Regions from separate parts of the Flavobacterium suzhouense genome, predicted to be linked through region 2. Evidence: riboswitches for the same ligand, from Rfam matches in the RefSeq annotation. Region 2 holds a riboswitch; the other holds the start of a gene.

Region 1 (6,955 bases), on a different contig from region 2:
AAGCCCAACGCTAACGCCGGGCTTTCTTATACAAACAACAAACAAACAATTATCTAAAATATCGCTGATGCGATAGCTTTTACATTTTCAGCTTTACCCATAGAGTAATAGTGCAGTACAGGAATTCCGGCTTTTACCAGTTCCTTACTTTGCTCGGTACACCACTCAATTCCTATCTGTCGTACAGCATCGTTATCTTTTGCTTTCACCACAGCCATAATAAGATCATCCGGCAAATCTACCTTAAAGCGGTGCGGAATAAGGTTCAGTTGCTTCTTAGTTGCAATAGGCTTTAGTCCCGGAATGATAGGCACAGTAATTCCTTCCTTACGGCATTTAGCCACAAAATCAAAGAATTTCTGATTATCAAAGAACATCTGCGTAACAATGTAAGATGCTCCGTTCTTTATCTTCTGTTTCAGGAAGTGTATATCACTGTCAAGGCTTGGTGCCTCCATATGTTTCTCCGGATAGCCCGCCACACCAATACAAAAATTCGTCGCCGATGTATTTTGTAAATCAGCATCAAGGTAAATACCTCTATTGAGATCAGAAATTTGTGTAACCAATTCCGTTGCGTAATGATTACCTTCTTTTTCCGGCTTGAAATAAATTTCACTCTTTACAGCATCACCTCTCAGCGCTACTACATTTTCAATTCCCAAAAAGTCAAGATCAATAAGGAAGTTCTCTGTATCTTCTTTGGTAAAACCACCGCATAGTATATGCGGAATAGCATCTACCTGATACTTATTCTGTATCGCCGAGCAGATACCTACCGTACCCGGACGTTTCTTTACGATTTTCTTTTCCAGCAGTCCGCTTGGCAGTTCTTTAAATTCGTACTCTTCCCTGTGATAGGTCACATCTATAAACGGTGGATTGAACTCCATCAGCGGATCAATACTGTCAAAAATAGACTGGATGTTCTGTCCCTTTAGCGGAGGCAGTATCTCAAAAGAAAAAAGTGGTTTGCCATTGGCATTCTCTATGTGCTCTGTTACTTTCATTATTTTGTTGTTGGTTGGCGGTTGATGGTTGTCGGCAGCTTCTCTATCCGGCAATTACTTTAATCAATCGGCAACAATTAATCAGCTATACTAAATTTTAAATCCAAAAATCAGGTGTGGTTATAAAATCCTGCAAATCCAGCAACTGACAACCATCACCCGACAACTAATCTGCTATGTTAGGATTGAGCCATTTTGTGGCTTCGTCTGTACTTATATTTCTTCGTTTGGCGTAATCAACAACCTGGTCTTCTTTTATTTTACCAAGTCCAAAATATTTACTCTTCGGATTCGCAAAATAATATCCTGATACCGATGAAGCCGGCCACATGGCAAGGCTTTCGGTTAGTGATACACCTATTTTATTCTCTACATCCAGCAGTTGCCAGATGGTCTTTTTCTCTAAATGGTCCGGACAGGCAGGATAGCCCGGTGCCGGACGTATACCTTCATACTGTTCCTTAATCAGTTCATCATTGCTAAGCGCCTCATCCGATGCATAACCCCAAATTTCCTTACGCATTTTTAAGTGCAAGTATTCGGCAAATGCCTCAGCCAGACGATCAGCGAGTGCCTTAACCATGATAGCGTTGTAATCGTCATGTTCCGCTTCAAATTCAGCAGCTTTTTCATCCACACCAAAACCGGTAGTTACACAAAAGGCACCCATATAATCGGTCTTACCAGTGTCTTTTGGCGCAATAAAGTCAGAAAGTGCAATATTAGGCGCACCTTTTGTCTTTTGCGACTGCTGTCTTAGTGTTAAGAATTTTACATTAGGCTTTCCATTCTCATCATACAACTGAATGTCGTCATCATTTACCTGCTGCGCCGGGAAAACTCCATAAATACCTTTTGCTTCAAGCCAGTTCTCGTCAATCATTTGCTTCAGCATTTTTTGTGCATCGGCAAATAACACCTTAGCCTGTTCGCCCACAACCTCGTCATTCAGTATCGCGGGATATTTACCGTGCAAATCCCAAGTTTGGAAGAAAGGTGTCCAGTCGATAAAATCAACCAGTTCCGACGGATGGGGTTCAATTGTCGCTACTCCTGTAAACTTAGGCGTTACCGGAGTAAACGCATCCCAGTCCAGTTGCAGCTTATTTCGGCGTGCATCTTCAATACTCAGAAAGTCCTTGTCGCGTGAGCGGTTCAGATACCCTTCACGAAGCTTGTCGTATTCCTCACGTATACTCTTTGAATAATCCCTTTTAGTGGCAGTATTCAGTAAATTACCTGCAACAGTTACCGCACGCGACGCATCGTTAACATGCACCACGGTTTCGCGGTATTCAGGAGCGATCTTAACGGCAGTATGTGCACGTGAAGTGGTTGCCCCACCTATCATTATCGGAATACTGATATTCAGCTTATCCATTTCCTTAGCCAGGTACACCATCTCATCAAGTGAAGGCGTGATCAGTCCGCTAAGACCAATAATATCCACCTGCTCCTTAACTGCCACTTCAATGATTCTTTCCGGTGGTACCATTACGCCAAGGTCAATTATCTCAAAATTGTTACAGCCTAAAACTACTGCAACTATATTTTTACCAATATCGTGAACGTCCCCTTTAACGGTTGCCATAAGTACTTTTCCAGCCCCCCCCGCCCCCGAAGGGGGAGCTTGCAACTCAGCCGTTAATTTGTTTGCAGCTAACTCGGACACTATTTTATCCAATACTTCATTTAGCCTGTATATAACCTCATCATTTGTAAACCTTATAACTCTGCAGCCTTGTTCTTCAAGCCATTTTGTTCTTTCAATATCGCTCGCAATATTATCAGGTAATTGATGAATTAATCCATCAACCTCAATAATGATATTTTCTTTAAGACAAATAAAATCGGCGATATAATTACCTAAAATATGTTGCCTTCTAAATTTATATCCTTCAAGCTTCTTACCGCTTAACGCCTCCCATAAAACTTTTTCAGCTTCAGTGGGTATATTCCTCATTGTTTTACAAAACTCTTTTAAGAGTCCGTAATTAACAGGATTAGCCGTTTTCCAATAGAGTTCTCCTTTGACGTCCTGCTTGGGAGTTCCCCCTTTGGGGGCGGAGGGGGCTTGTCTTTTTGCTTCTTCAATAAACGGAAGCAGATAGGCTACCGCTTTTTTCATTACACGTGCCGATTTTACCACCTGTGGCAGGAACATTTTTCCGCTTCCGAAAAGGTCACCCACTACATTCATACCATTCATCAGGTTGATCTCAATAACCTCAATAGGTTTTGATGCCTGCTGTCTTGCCTCCTCAACATCGATCTCGATGAATTCGTCAAGGCCTTTTACAAGCGCATGCGTAAGCCTTTCCTGTACCGGAAGCGAACGCCATTCCTGAGCCTGCTTTTCATTTACCTTAGCATCTCCGGTTACATTTTCGGCAAATGCCAAAAGACGTTCGGTAGCATCATCACGTCGGTCAAGCAATACATCTTCGATATGCTCCAGAAGGTCTTTCGGAATCTCGTCGTAGATCTCAAGCATTTCCGGATTAACGATACCCATATCCATACCGTGCGCAATGGCATGATATAAAAACGCCGAGTGCATCGCTTCCCTTACCTTATCATTACCACGAAAAGAGAATGAAACATTGCTCACTCCCCCACTCACGTGGGCATACGGCAGGTTTTCACGAATCCATTTGGCAGCAAGGAAAAAGTCGAGTGCATTTTTGCGGTGTTCTTCCATACCTGTTGCCACAGGAAATATATTCGGGTCAAAAATGATATCCTCGGGCGCAAAGCCTACTTTATCAACCAGTATATCATACGATCGTTTGCATATCTCGATACGTCTTTCATAAGTGTCTGCCTGACCTACCTCATCAAAGGCCATAACAATTACGGCAGCACCATAACGTTTTACTTTTTTAGCATGAGCTATAAATAATTCCTCACCCTCTTTAAGGCTGATGGAATTTACCACACTCTTACCCTGCGTAACTTTAAGCCCTGCCTCGATAATTTCCCATTTAGAGCTATCGATCATCACAGGAACACGGGCAATATCCGGCTCAGATGCGATGAGATTCAGGAACGTAGTCATGGCATGCACGCCATCCAGCATCCCCTCGTCCATATTGATATCGATGATCTGGGCACCACCATCTACCTGTGCACGGGCAATATCAAGAGCCTCCTCATATTTCTCTTCTTTAATAAGACGGAGGAATTTTCGCGAACCCGTAACGTTTGTACGCTCGCCTATATTCACAAAGTTGCTCTCAGGTGTAACAATAAGTGGCTCTAATCCCGAGAGTTTCAAATATCTTTCAGTCACTTTCATTTATACAGCAATCTCACTTTTTCGGGGTTTGTATTCAGAGGCTACCTCTGCTATAAGACGGATATGTTCCGGCGTAGTGCCACAGCATCCGCCAATGATATTGATAAGGTTATCGTCAAGGTATTCTTTAATGAGTACCTGCATTTCTTCAGCGGTTTGGTCGTACTGGCCAAAGGCATTGGGCAGTCCCGCATTAGGGTGTGCCGAAATACTGAACGAAGTATTATGCGCCAGTCTTTTCAGGTAAGGTTTCAACTGGTCAGCACCAAGGGCGCAGTTAAAACCAACACTCAATAATGGTAAATGCGATATGGATATAAGGAAAGCCTCAACCGTTTGCCCAGAAAGCGTGCGACCTGAAGCATCGGTAATCGTACCGCTCACCATAATAGGAATATCCAGACCTAATTCATCTTTTACTTCTTCTATAGCAAAAAGAGCTGCTTTGGCATTCAGCGTATCAAAAATGGTTTCAACCAAAAGCACATCACAACCGCCATCAATAAGTGCTTTTACCTGCTCTTTGTAAGCAATCAGCAAATCATCAAAGGTCACAGCACGGAAACCCGGATCGTTTACGTCGGGGCTCATACTGGCTGTACGGTTAGTCGGACCTATAGAACCTGCAACAAAACGGGGCTTATGAGGCTCCTTTGCCGTAAACTCATCAGCTACCTCGCGGGCTATGCGAGCCGACTCATAATTCAGTTCATACACCAGATCTTCCATATGGTAATCTGCCATACCGATAGTAGTTCCCGAAAACGTATTGGTCTCTACAATATCGGCACCTGCCGCAAAATATTGGGCATGCACATCGCGAATAGCCTGTGGCTGCGTAAGCGACAACAGGTCGTTATTACCTTTTAAGGGGTGTGGAAAATCTTTGAAACGCTCTCCGCGAAAATCTTCTTCCGAAAAATTATAGCGCTGCAGCATGGTGCCCATAGCTCCGTCGAGCACGAGTATCCTTTCATTTATGGCGTCTTGTATTTTTGACATTTTTACAGTTTCGGGTTTATGGTTTGGCGTTCAGAGTTACTTCTGAGCACCTTGAAAAAATCCCATAACAAAACAGCAAACGACCTCAGGGTTATGAATCCTGCGTTCATTACCGTTGTACTTAAATTATGTCATCAAAATTGGGAGTTGGAATATTGCGAAGAGCAATATTACGTGTGTTATCTATCCGCGCTGTAGCTTGGTAGAATTTAGCACCTTCTTTAGAGATAAAGGGTTGCTAAGGCTTCATCGGGTCTATTCCCTCTGCCTTTCGTGATAACATATCAGTGTGTTAAAGAACACTGCAAAGAAACAACATAAATTTGTGGTTTGCAAATTTGTTTTATTTTCGTAGGACAGATTCCAATTATCTAAACAACAATGAAACCTAAACTGGATTTTACAGGAGGAAATAATAGCTGGTTTGACTTATGGCACACTCATATAGATTTTGACGGTGAAGGAAATAAAAGTCCCGAGTTAAGAAAGATTTATTTGAATAAACTGCTTACAACATTCATAGAACTTAAATCAGAATTAAGAGATTACCCTTATAAATTTCAAATTTGGATCCTTCTTAATGAAAATGATAGCTCTGAAGATGGAGTTTATATACACACCAAAAATCCCAATGAAGATAATTTTCCTTTGAAGATAACTTCTGATAATAATTACCAACCGAATAATACAGTCATTAAAGAATTTATAGCACAAACAGGCTTAAGATCAATTAGTGTAAATCATAATGAGAATATATATTTTTACCTTTACGATGACACTTTTGGCGAAACCTTACTGTAAAAATAACCCTATGACCACCAACCCATTCAACCCCTTTCCTATCCTAACCACCGAAAAGCTCCTCCTCAGGAAAATTTCACCAGATGATGATCAGGCTATTTACCTGCAACGTTCCAGCCCGGTTGTAAACAAATATATTGCACGCACTCCTGTTGCTGATATTACCGAAGCTCAGGCATGGATCGCAAGGATAAACAATAATGTAGATTTAGGACTAAGCATCAACTGGGCGATTACCCTTAAAGATAGCGGAACTTTTATCGGACTCATCTGCCTGTGGAATTTCTCTGAAGACCGCACTATTGCCGAAACGGGTTATGAGTTATCTCCTGCATATCATGGTAAAGGCTATATGAACGAGGCATTGCAATGTGTATTGGACTATGGTTTCTCTAAACTCAACCTGAAAACCATTACCGCCTATACCCATTGGGAAAACAAAAAATCATTAGCACTTTTAAAAAAGATTGGTTTCATCTGGAACGAGGGCGAAATTGATGAAGGCTTTCCGCATAATGTGATCTACTCCATATCAAAATAAAAAAGACAGGCACATTACCACCTGTCTTTTTAAAAACCAAACCAATCTAATTACGGGCTGCCTTATGCTACAGCCTTTGTTTTCTGGGCAATCGCCAGTATCGCTTCAAAAAGCTCATGAGCTGCTGCCTTATCATTACCTTTGGGCAGATCGATAAAATTATAATCGAGACCGCGGTTTAGAGCGGTACGTAATACTTCGCTTTCAAAATCAGGATGCTGATTTTTGAGATTATCATTTATTGATACCAGGTTAAATCCACTTTTTACAAGTCCGGCATATTCTTTTATAAACTCAGCACTT
Region 2 (6,955 bases):
AAAAGAAGAGTTTAAAAATTATTTGTTCTTGCCTTTTACTGATTTCACTTCGGGTAATGGTAGTTATGGCGGAGGGAGGTATATAGACCTGCAAAAACCGGATACTGATAAAATAATGATTGATTTTAATACAGCTTATAATCCATACTGTGCTTACAATCATAAATATTCATGTCCTATACCACCTGCTCAAAACGATCTTCAGGTAGAAGTTAAGGCAGGAGTAAAAGCATATGATCATTAAAATAACAAAACCCCATCCGCGGCTGCGGATGGGGTTTGTCTTTTTCATAGCTTTTTTTGGTTGTGAATAGTAGTAGTTTATATTTGAACAGCAATTTCGTTTTGTTGCGCAGCAGTTTCTTTTTCGGTAACAACGTGTTGTAGTATGAACGATCTGTCTCCGGTATTACCTGTCTGTATATCTTTCAGATTTTTAAGGGTTATAGTACCGGTAATATAACCTGATTCATTGTTAGTGTAAGCTTCATCAATAGTTAGAAACTGTTTCTTAAAGGTATCTGCGTCTTCTTTTTTGTGTCTTAGTAATACGCTAAGGTTTACATCGTCAGACAGAACAAGGTTCTCCTTTTGGTTTATCTTTTTATATTCATATCTGTAATCGTAACTAAGAGCAGATATGTCTGATAGCACAGCCGAAGCCGTTGGATGAGCACCTGCGCCCCTTCCTACGAAGAATTGTGTATCGGCAAAGCTTGTTTTGGTAAGTACTCCGTTAAATACATCATCTACGTTAAACAGCCTTTCTTCAGACGATACGAATTTAGGTATTACAAAAGCTGATAATTCACCTTTACTTCCTTTAAAAGCTTGTGCTATCAGTTTTATCTTAAGCCCTTTTTCTTTAGCGTATTTTAGCTCAAGAGGGCCTATGTTATCAATTCCAATATTGAAAAGATCGGCTGGTTTAGCAATGTAACCAAACGAATGAGCTAACAGTATCTGTAACTTGTATTTAGCATCAAATCCGCCTGTGTCAAGAATAGGGTTGCTTTCAGCAAAACCTAAATCCTGTGCCTGTTTTAGTGCATCGTCATACGACAGATTTTCTGCAAATGTCTTTGTAAGGATATAATTGGTAGAACCGTTTACAATTCCTTCGATAGACTCTAAAAGATCGTTATCATAGTACTCTTCAAGATTTCTGATGATTGGAATACTGGCGCATGCAGCAGCTTCATAAAGCAAAGGAACATTGTGTTTTTCCTGTAGTTCTAACAGTTCAGTAAAATGTTCGGCAATCATCTTTTTGTTTGCAGATACTACTGCTTTTCCTCTTTTCAGCGCTTCTGATACGATTTCAAATGCTGCATCGGCATCATCTATAAGTTCTACAACAACGTTAATCTCATCATCGTTAAGGATATCGTTTTTATCGAAAGTAAAATTCTCGCTACCTATTTCCCTCGGCTTGTTTTTGTCCTTGACACAAATGTTTTTGATGTTAGCTTTAAGTCCGGGAGTTTTTTGCAATACTTCGTAAAGACCAAATCCTACGCATCCAAAACCATACAGGCCTATATTTAAAGTTTTTCTTGACATGAATTAAATCTATTATACAGCAGCTGTTGCGTTTTTGTTACTACTTTGTTTTACAGCGATTTCAAGAGCCTGCTTCAGGTCTTCAATAAGATCATCAGCGTCTTCAAGGCCAACTGATAAACGGATAAGGCTATCGGTTACACCAGAGCTGTATCGTTTTTCAGTCGGAATAGATTTATGAGTCATTTCACATGGCAGACAGCAAAGGCTTTTTACTCCACCAAGGCTTTCTGCAAGCTTAAACAGTTTTGTGTTGCTAACAATTGCAGAAGCAATTTCTTTATCATCAATTACAAGGTCGAAAGCAATTACACCGCCAAAATATTTTTGCTGGCTTTTAGCGATCTCATGGTTGTGGTGTGATGGCAGTCCCGGGTAATAAACATTTTTGATTAGTTTTTCTTCCAGCAGGAATTCTGCAATTTTTTGAGCATTCTCGGCATGTTGCTTAATACGAAGTGTTAACGTTTCAATTCCACGAATAGCTAACCAACTGTCAAATGGTCCAAGTATTGCCCCTGATGCATTTTGAATAAATTTGATTTTGTCTCCAAGTTCCTGAGTTGAAGTTACTACAAGTCCGGCAATAAGGTCGCTATGCCCGGCAAGGTATTTAGTAGCACTGTGAATTACAATATCAGCACCAAGAGTAAGTGGTTTTTGAGCAGCAGGCGAAGCAAATGTGTTGTCTACACAAAGAAGTACATCGTTTGCTTTAGCAATAGCTGCAATAGCTTTTATATCAGAAATTTTAAGCGTTGGGTTTGTTGGCGATTCAATCCAGATAAGTTTTGTTTTATCCGTGATTGCATCAGCTACATTTTGTGCATTGGTGGTGTCAACATATTTGATGCTGATCCCAAATTTCTGGTAAATATGAGTAAACAATCTGAAAGCACCTCCGTAAATATCGTCTACTGCAATAACCTCGTCACCTGCTTCAAGAAGTTTGATGACAGCATCGATAGCTGCCAGTCCGCTGGCAAATGCGTAACCGTTTGTTCCGTTTTCAAGTTTAGCGATAGTATCTTCAAGAACTTTACGTGTGGGGTTGTTGCTTCTTGCGTAATCGTAGCCTTTATGAACACCCGGTGCATCCTGAACGAATGTTGAAGTTTGGTATATTGGTGTAGAAATTGAACCTGTTAGTGGATCTACCGGAATGCTGTGTAAAATTTGAGTTTGCTCTTTCATTTTGTTTTTAATTTTAGTTTGTAAATTTTTTCTGTCAGTAAAAAACATCCTAAAACCAGTTATCGAAAGAGCATAAAATAAAAAATGCTCTCCCGATAAGTCAGAAGAGCATATAATATTTTGTGGTATTATGTACAATTTCTAAGCTTATCTTTCCGCTGCCAGGCAACGGTTGAATGTGGCACCTTATACGCACGATTGCGAACAGGTTGCCAAGACGTCATAGGGTCAATTCCCTCGGTCTTTCTGGATAAGAATAATTTTTTAAAGAACTTGCTGCAAATTTAGGTCACAAAAAATGTAAAAACCAAATAAAATTTAAAATATTTTTTAGTTATCTGATTTAAAACGTTTTAGTGGTGGTTTTTTTATTTGTAAATTTGAGAAAAGGTGATTAAAATTATGGCAACAAGTGCCAAAGAAAGACCTAAAAAATTCAATTTGGATAACTTTTCCTTAAAAATGAATATTCCAACAAGGCTTCCAAGAACAATTACCCCCATATTCATGGCAGCAAAAACCGTTGATGGATTTTCTGAAAATTCTTTATGTGCCATCAGATAAAAGAGAATATTACCGAAGTTAAAGATGCCTACCAATGATCCAAAAGCAAAATTTATAAGGTCTATTTTAACTCTTTCAAAGATTATTTTATACAGTGCTATAATAGAGATTACTAAAAGTGCACCGCAAAAAACAACAAAAAGGGAAGTTGTAAAGGGTAGTGAGGTTTGTATGGCTATTTGTTTAAAAAGCACATCTATTATACCAAAACCAATGAGAACCACGGCAGGGTATATCCATTCTTTATTAGTATTTTCATCTTTTTTGGAAAGGATAAGCAGAATTGCCGGGAAACCTACGCCAAGTCCTATAATTTTAAGTAAATTAAAATCTTCTTTGAAAATGAAACATGCAGCAAGTATCGGTATAAAAAGGGAGAGACGTTGGGCTGCATCTGTTTTTACGATGCCCATCCGGTTTATGGAAGAAGCCAGAAAAAGGAATATCGCAGGCAATAACACCATTAATGGTAAATAAATTTGCCAGGGAGCGTTGGTGTCTACATGTTTTAGATCAGGATTAAAGAAAAGGTGACAAAAAAGCAGAGCAAAAACGTAATTCCATAGTACTACCTGGGTCAGAGAAATACCATATCGTCTTGCCGTTTTAAAAATTATGCCTACAGATACGCTGCAGACAATACTGAGTATTAAAAAGAACATTGTATTCGTTTTTTTGGTAAACAAAAATAGTGTTTTGTAGTATTCATCGCTGTTTTTAATCGATTCTTTTGTACATTTGATAGATAATTGCCCCTTTTAATGAATAAGCTTAAAGTACAAATTTATGACAGATCCCGGGGAATGATAGCATTCTGTATCTCTTATCTCAATGGGAACTTGCTGAAATTTGGGCAGAAATCAGAGTAGTGATGAAAAAGGTTATGTTGTTGATACTACTGTTTACAAGTGCTTTAGGTTTCGCACAGGAAGATGCCTGGATTTATTTTAAAGACAAACCGGATGCTGATTATTACTTAGCCAATCCGACTGAGATGCTATCCCAAAAAGCTTTGGATAGAAGGGCAAGGCAAAATATTCTCCTTGATGAAAAAGATATTCCAATTCATGCAGATTATCTAAATGTGATTAAAGAATCGACCGGTGTTACCGTCATGTCTAAATCGAAATGGCTTAACGCTATCCATGTACGTGGTGAAAGAGACAATATTGAACTGCTAAAGGCTAACAGCTTTGTAGATCATATTGATTATGCGGATAAATCTCTTAATACGTCAAGAATCAGTATTCAAAATCAGGTTGTGTCAGCCAATAAAAATCTTGAAACACAAATTGATTTTAATTACGGAAATTCTGCTAATCAGATACAAATGCTTAACGGACAATTGTTGCATCAATCAGATTACACAGGCAAAGGAATTACCATTGCTGTGTTAGATGCAGGCTTTCCGGGAGTAAATACAACACAGCCATTTCAGCGAATGCGGGATAATGGTCAGATTAAAGGAGGTTATGATTTTGTAGCGCGTTCTGAGGATTATTATCAGGGAGGTACGCATGGCACACTAGTATTGTCTACAATGGCAGGTTATGTAGAGGGACAATTGACAGGTACAGCCCCTGATGCTTTTTATTACCTTTTCAGGACTGAGGATGCTACCAGTGAAAATCCGGTAGAAGAATCTTACTGGGTTGAAGCAGCAGAAGCAGCCGACAGTCTTGGTGTAGATATAATCAATACATCATTAGGTTATTTTGTATATGATAACGGACGTTACAGCCATACTTACGAACAAATGGATGGCCAAACGGCATTTATTACTCGTGGTGCTGACATTGCAGTTTCGCGAGGGATATTTTGTGTGGTTTCTGCCGGGAACTCTGCCAATACGATAAATCCGCATATTCCAGCTCCCGCAGATGCTCCCGGGGTACTCACTGTTGGGGCTGTAGACCTAAACGAAATGTATGTGAGTTTTAGTTCCATAGGTCCTACAGCTGATAACCGCCTTAAGCCCGATGTTATGGCGAAAGGTTATCAGGCAACTTTAGCAACTCCAGAGGGTACTATTGGCGTTGCAAGCGGAACATCATTTTCGAGCCCTATAACGGCAGGATTGGTTGCTTGTTTATGGCAGGCATTACCTGATAAAACCAATACAGAATTACGTGAACTCATAAAAGAGTCTGCTGACAGGTATAGTGAGCCCAATAATCAATACGGTTACGGTATTCCTGATTTTAGCCTTGCAATGCAAAAAGCTATGGGACTTACCGATGGGAATTTTATAGTATACCCAAATCCTGCTAATGATATAGTACATCTGCTTTTTCCTAAAAATATCCAAAGAACAACGGTAACTATTTTTAATGAGCTAGGGCAAAGGGTTTCGCAGCAAAATGTTACCTTAGCCAATCCTTCATTTGATGTTTCCCAACTGGCTACAGGTATTTACAGTTATAGCATGGAAGGAACATCACAAAAAGGAAGGATTATTAAACAGTAACTATGGTGAAAAATCTTTTTGTTTTATTTCTTGTAGTATTTTTTTTATCGTGTGAAAAGAAACCTGTTACACCTCAGGAAATGATATTGGGTAACTGGTCTGTGGTAAATAAAGATAGTGTTATGCCTTGGGAAAGAGACATAAGGGGATTCGAGTTTTTGGCTGATAGTACCTGCGATTATAAGGTAGGTTTTTGGGACTGGCATAAATATCAAGAAGAAAGGAATAGAGCTATTAAGAATAAACAGTCTTTAGATGATAAAATTTTAAATTATTTAGGAACTAAAACTAAATATAAGATTACAAAAGACAGTCTTAAGATATTTAATCTCACTGAAAAGATATGGGAGCTTTATCAAATCAAAAAGTTCAATAAAGACACCCTTATCGTAAAAAGGGATACTATTGTATCTACCTTCACAAAGAAAAAGTATGATATTGGTATGTCGCCTGATTTTGATGCAGTTGTTTTTTCTTCATCGCTTTGTTATGGATCATGCCCGGCCAATGATCTTGTAATCTCAAAAACAGGAGAGGTCTTATATAAAGGAAGCTATCATGTTCTTAACGAAGGATGGTATACTGCCAAAATTCCTTTAACAGAATTTGAGAAAATACAAAGAAGATTCAAAGAAGCGGATTATATGGGACTAAAGAATGATTACTATACCATGGTTACAGATAGCCAGCAGATATCTGTATCGTTTATTAAAGATGGAAAGATTATAAAGACAATAAGTGATTATGCTGATTCTGCGCCTAATGAATTTATCTGGGCCTATACTCCTCTAATGTATCTTGGGCAAAAACTTGACCTGAAATCAAAAGAGAACAAAAAGTATCTCGACAACGACTTTTTCCATTCTTCATTTGTTACGGTTGATGAACAGAAAGGAATGAATTTAACACAATCTGAGGTATTTTATCTAGTTACACTTTTGATGGATGCAAAAAATGTAGATGTCAGGTTTGACGAAAAATATCTGTTACGTTATGATAATAATTATATAAAAGAAGTAAAAACAGATGGGAGGTATTATAAACTCTATCTTAAAAATGGTAAAACTGAAATTAAGGATATCGGTTTTAATTACATAACAGACAATAAACTAAGTGAGAAAATTGAAATTATAAAAAGATAATGAACAGAATAACCCAACTTTTTAA

The links. Region 2 has a riboswitch for S-adenosylmethionine ahead of ACFSR3_RS15035 (trans-sulfuration enzyme family protein). Riboswitches for the same ligand answer to the same signal wherever they lie in the genome.
Region 1: it holds a riboswitch for S-adenosylmethionine, as region 2 does, so the genes downstream of both, ACFSR3_RS07595 (homocysteine S-methyltransferase family protein) here and ACFSR3_RS15035 (trans-sulfuration enzyme family protein) in region 2, are expected to answer to the same signal.

What each region holds. Positions count from the first base shown of each region.
Region 1 covers NZ_JBHUMD010000007.1:513,075-520,029, reverse strand. Annotated here, with positions in the region: gene metF (methylenetetrahydrofolate reductase [NAD(P)H]) at 54-1,010, opposite strand; gene ACFSR3_RS07600 (vitamin B12 dependent-methionine synthase activation domain-containing protein) at 1,177-4,308, opposite strand; gene ACFSR3_RS07595 (homocysteine S-methyltransferase family protein) at 4,309-5,310, opposite strand; SAM riboswitch class I at 5,487-5,593, opposite strand; gene ACFSR3_RS07590 (hypothetical protein) at 5,692-6,111, shown strand; gene ACFSR3_RS07585 (GNAT family N-acetyltransferase) at 6,122-6,652, shown strand; gene ACFSR3_RS07580 (hypothetical protein) at 6,715-6,955, opposite strand, start outside.
Region 2 covers NZ_JBHUMD010000029.1:13,982-20,936, forward strand. Annotated here, with positions in the region: gene ACFSR3_RS15025 (DUF1684 domain-containing protein) at 1-244, shown strand, start outside; gene ACFSR3_RS15030 (homoserine dehydrogenase) at 322-1,563, opposite strand; gene ACFSR3_RS15035 (trans-sulfuration enzyme family protein) at 1,576-2,757, opposite strand; SAM riboswitch class I at 2,902-3,014, opposite strand; gene ACFSR3_RS15040 (DMT family transporter) at 3,126-3,983, opposite strand; gene ACFSR3_RS15045 (S8 family serine peptidase) at 4,193-5,788, shown strand; gene ACFSR3_RS15050 (DUF6438 domain-containing protein) at 5,791-6,930, shown strand; gene ACFSR3_RS15055 (NAD(P)H-dependent flavin oxidoreductase) at 6,930-6,955, shown strand, end outside.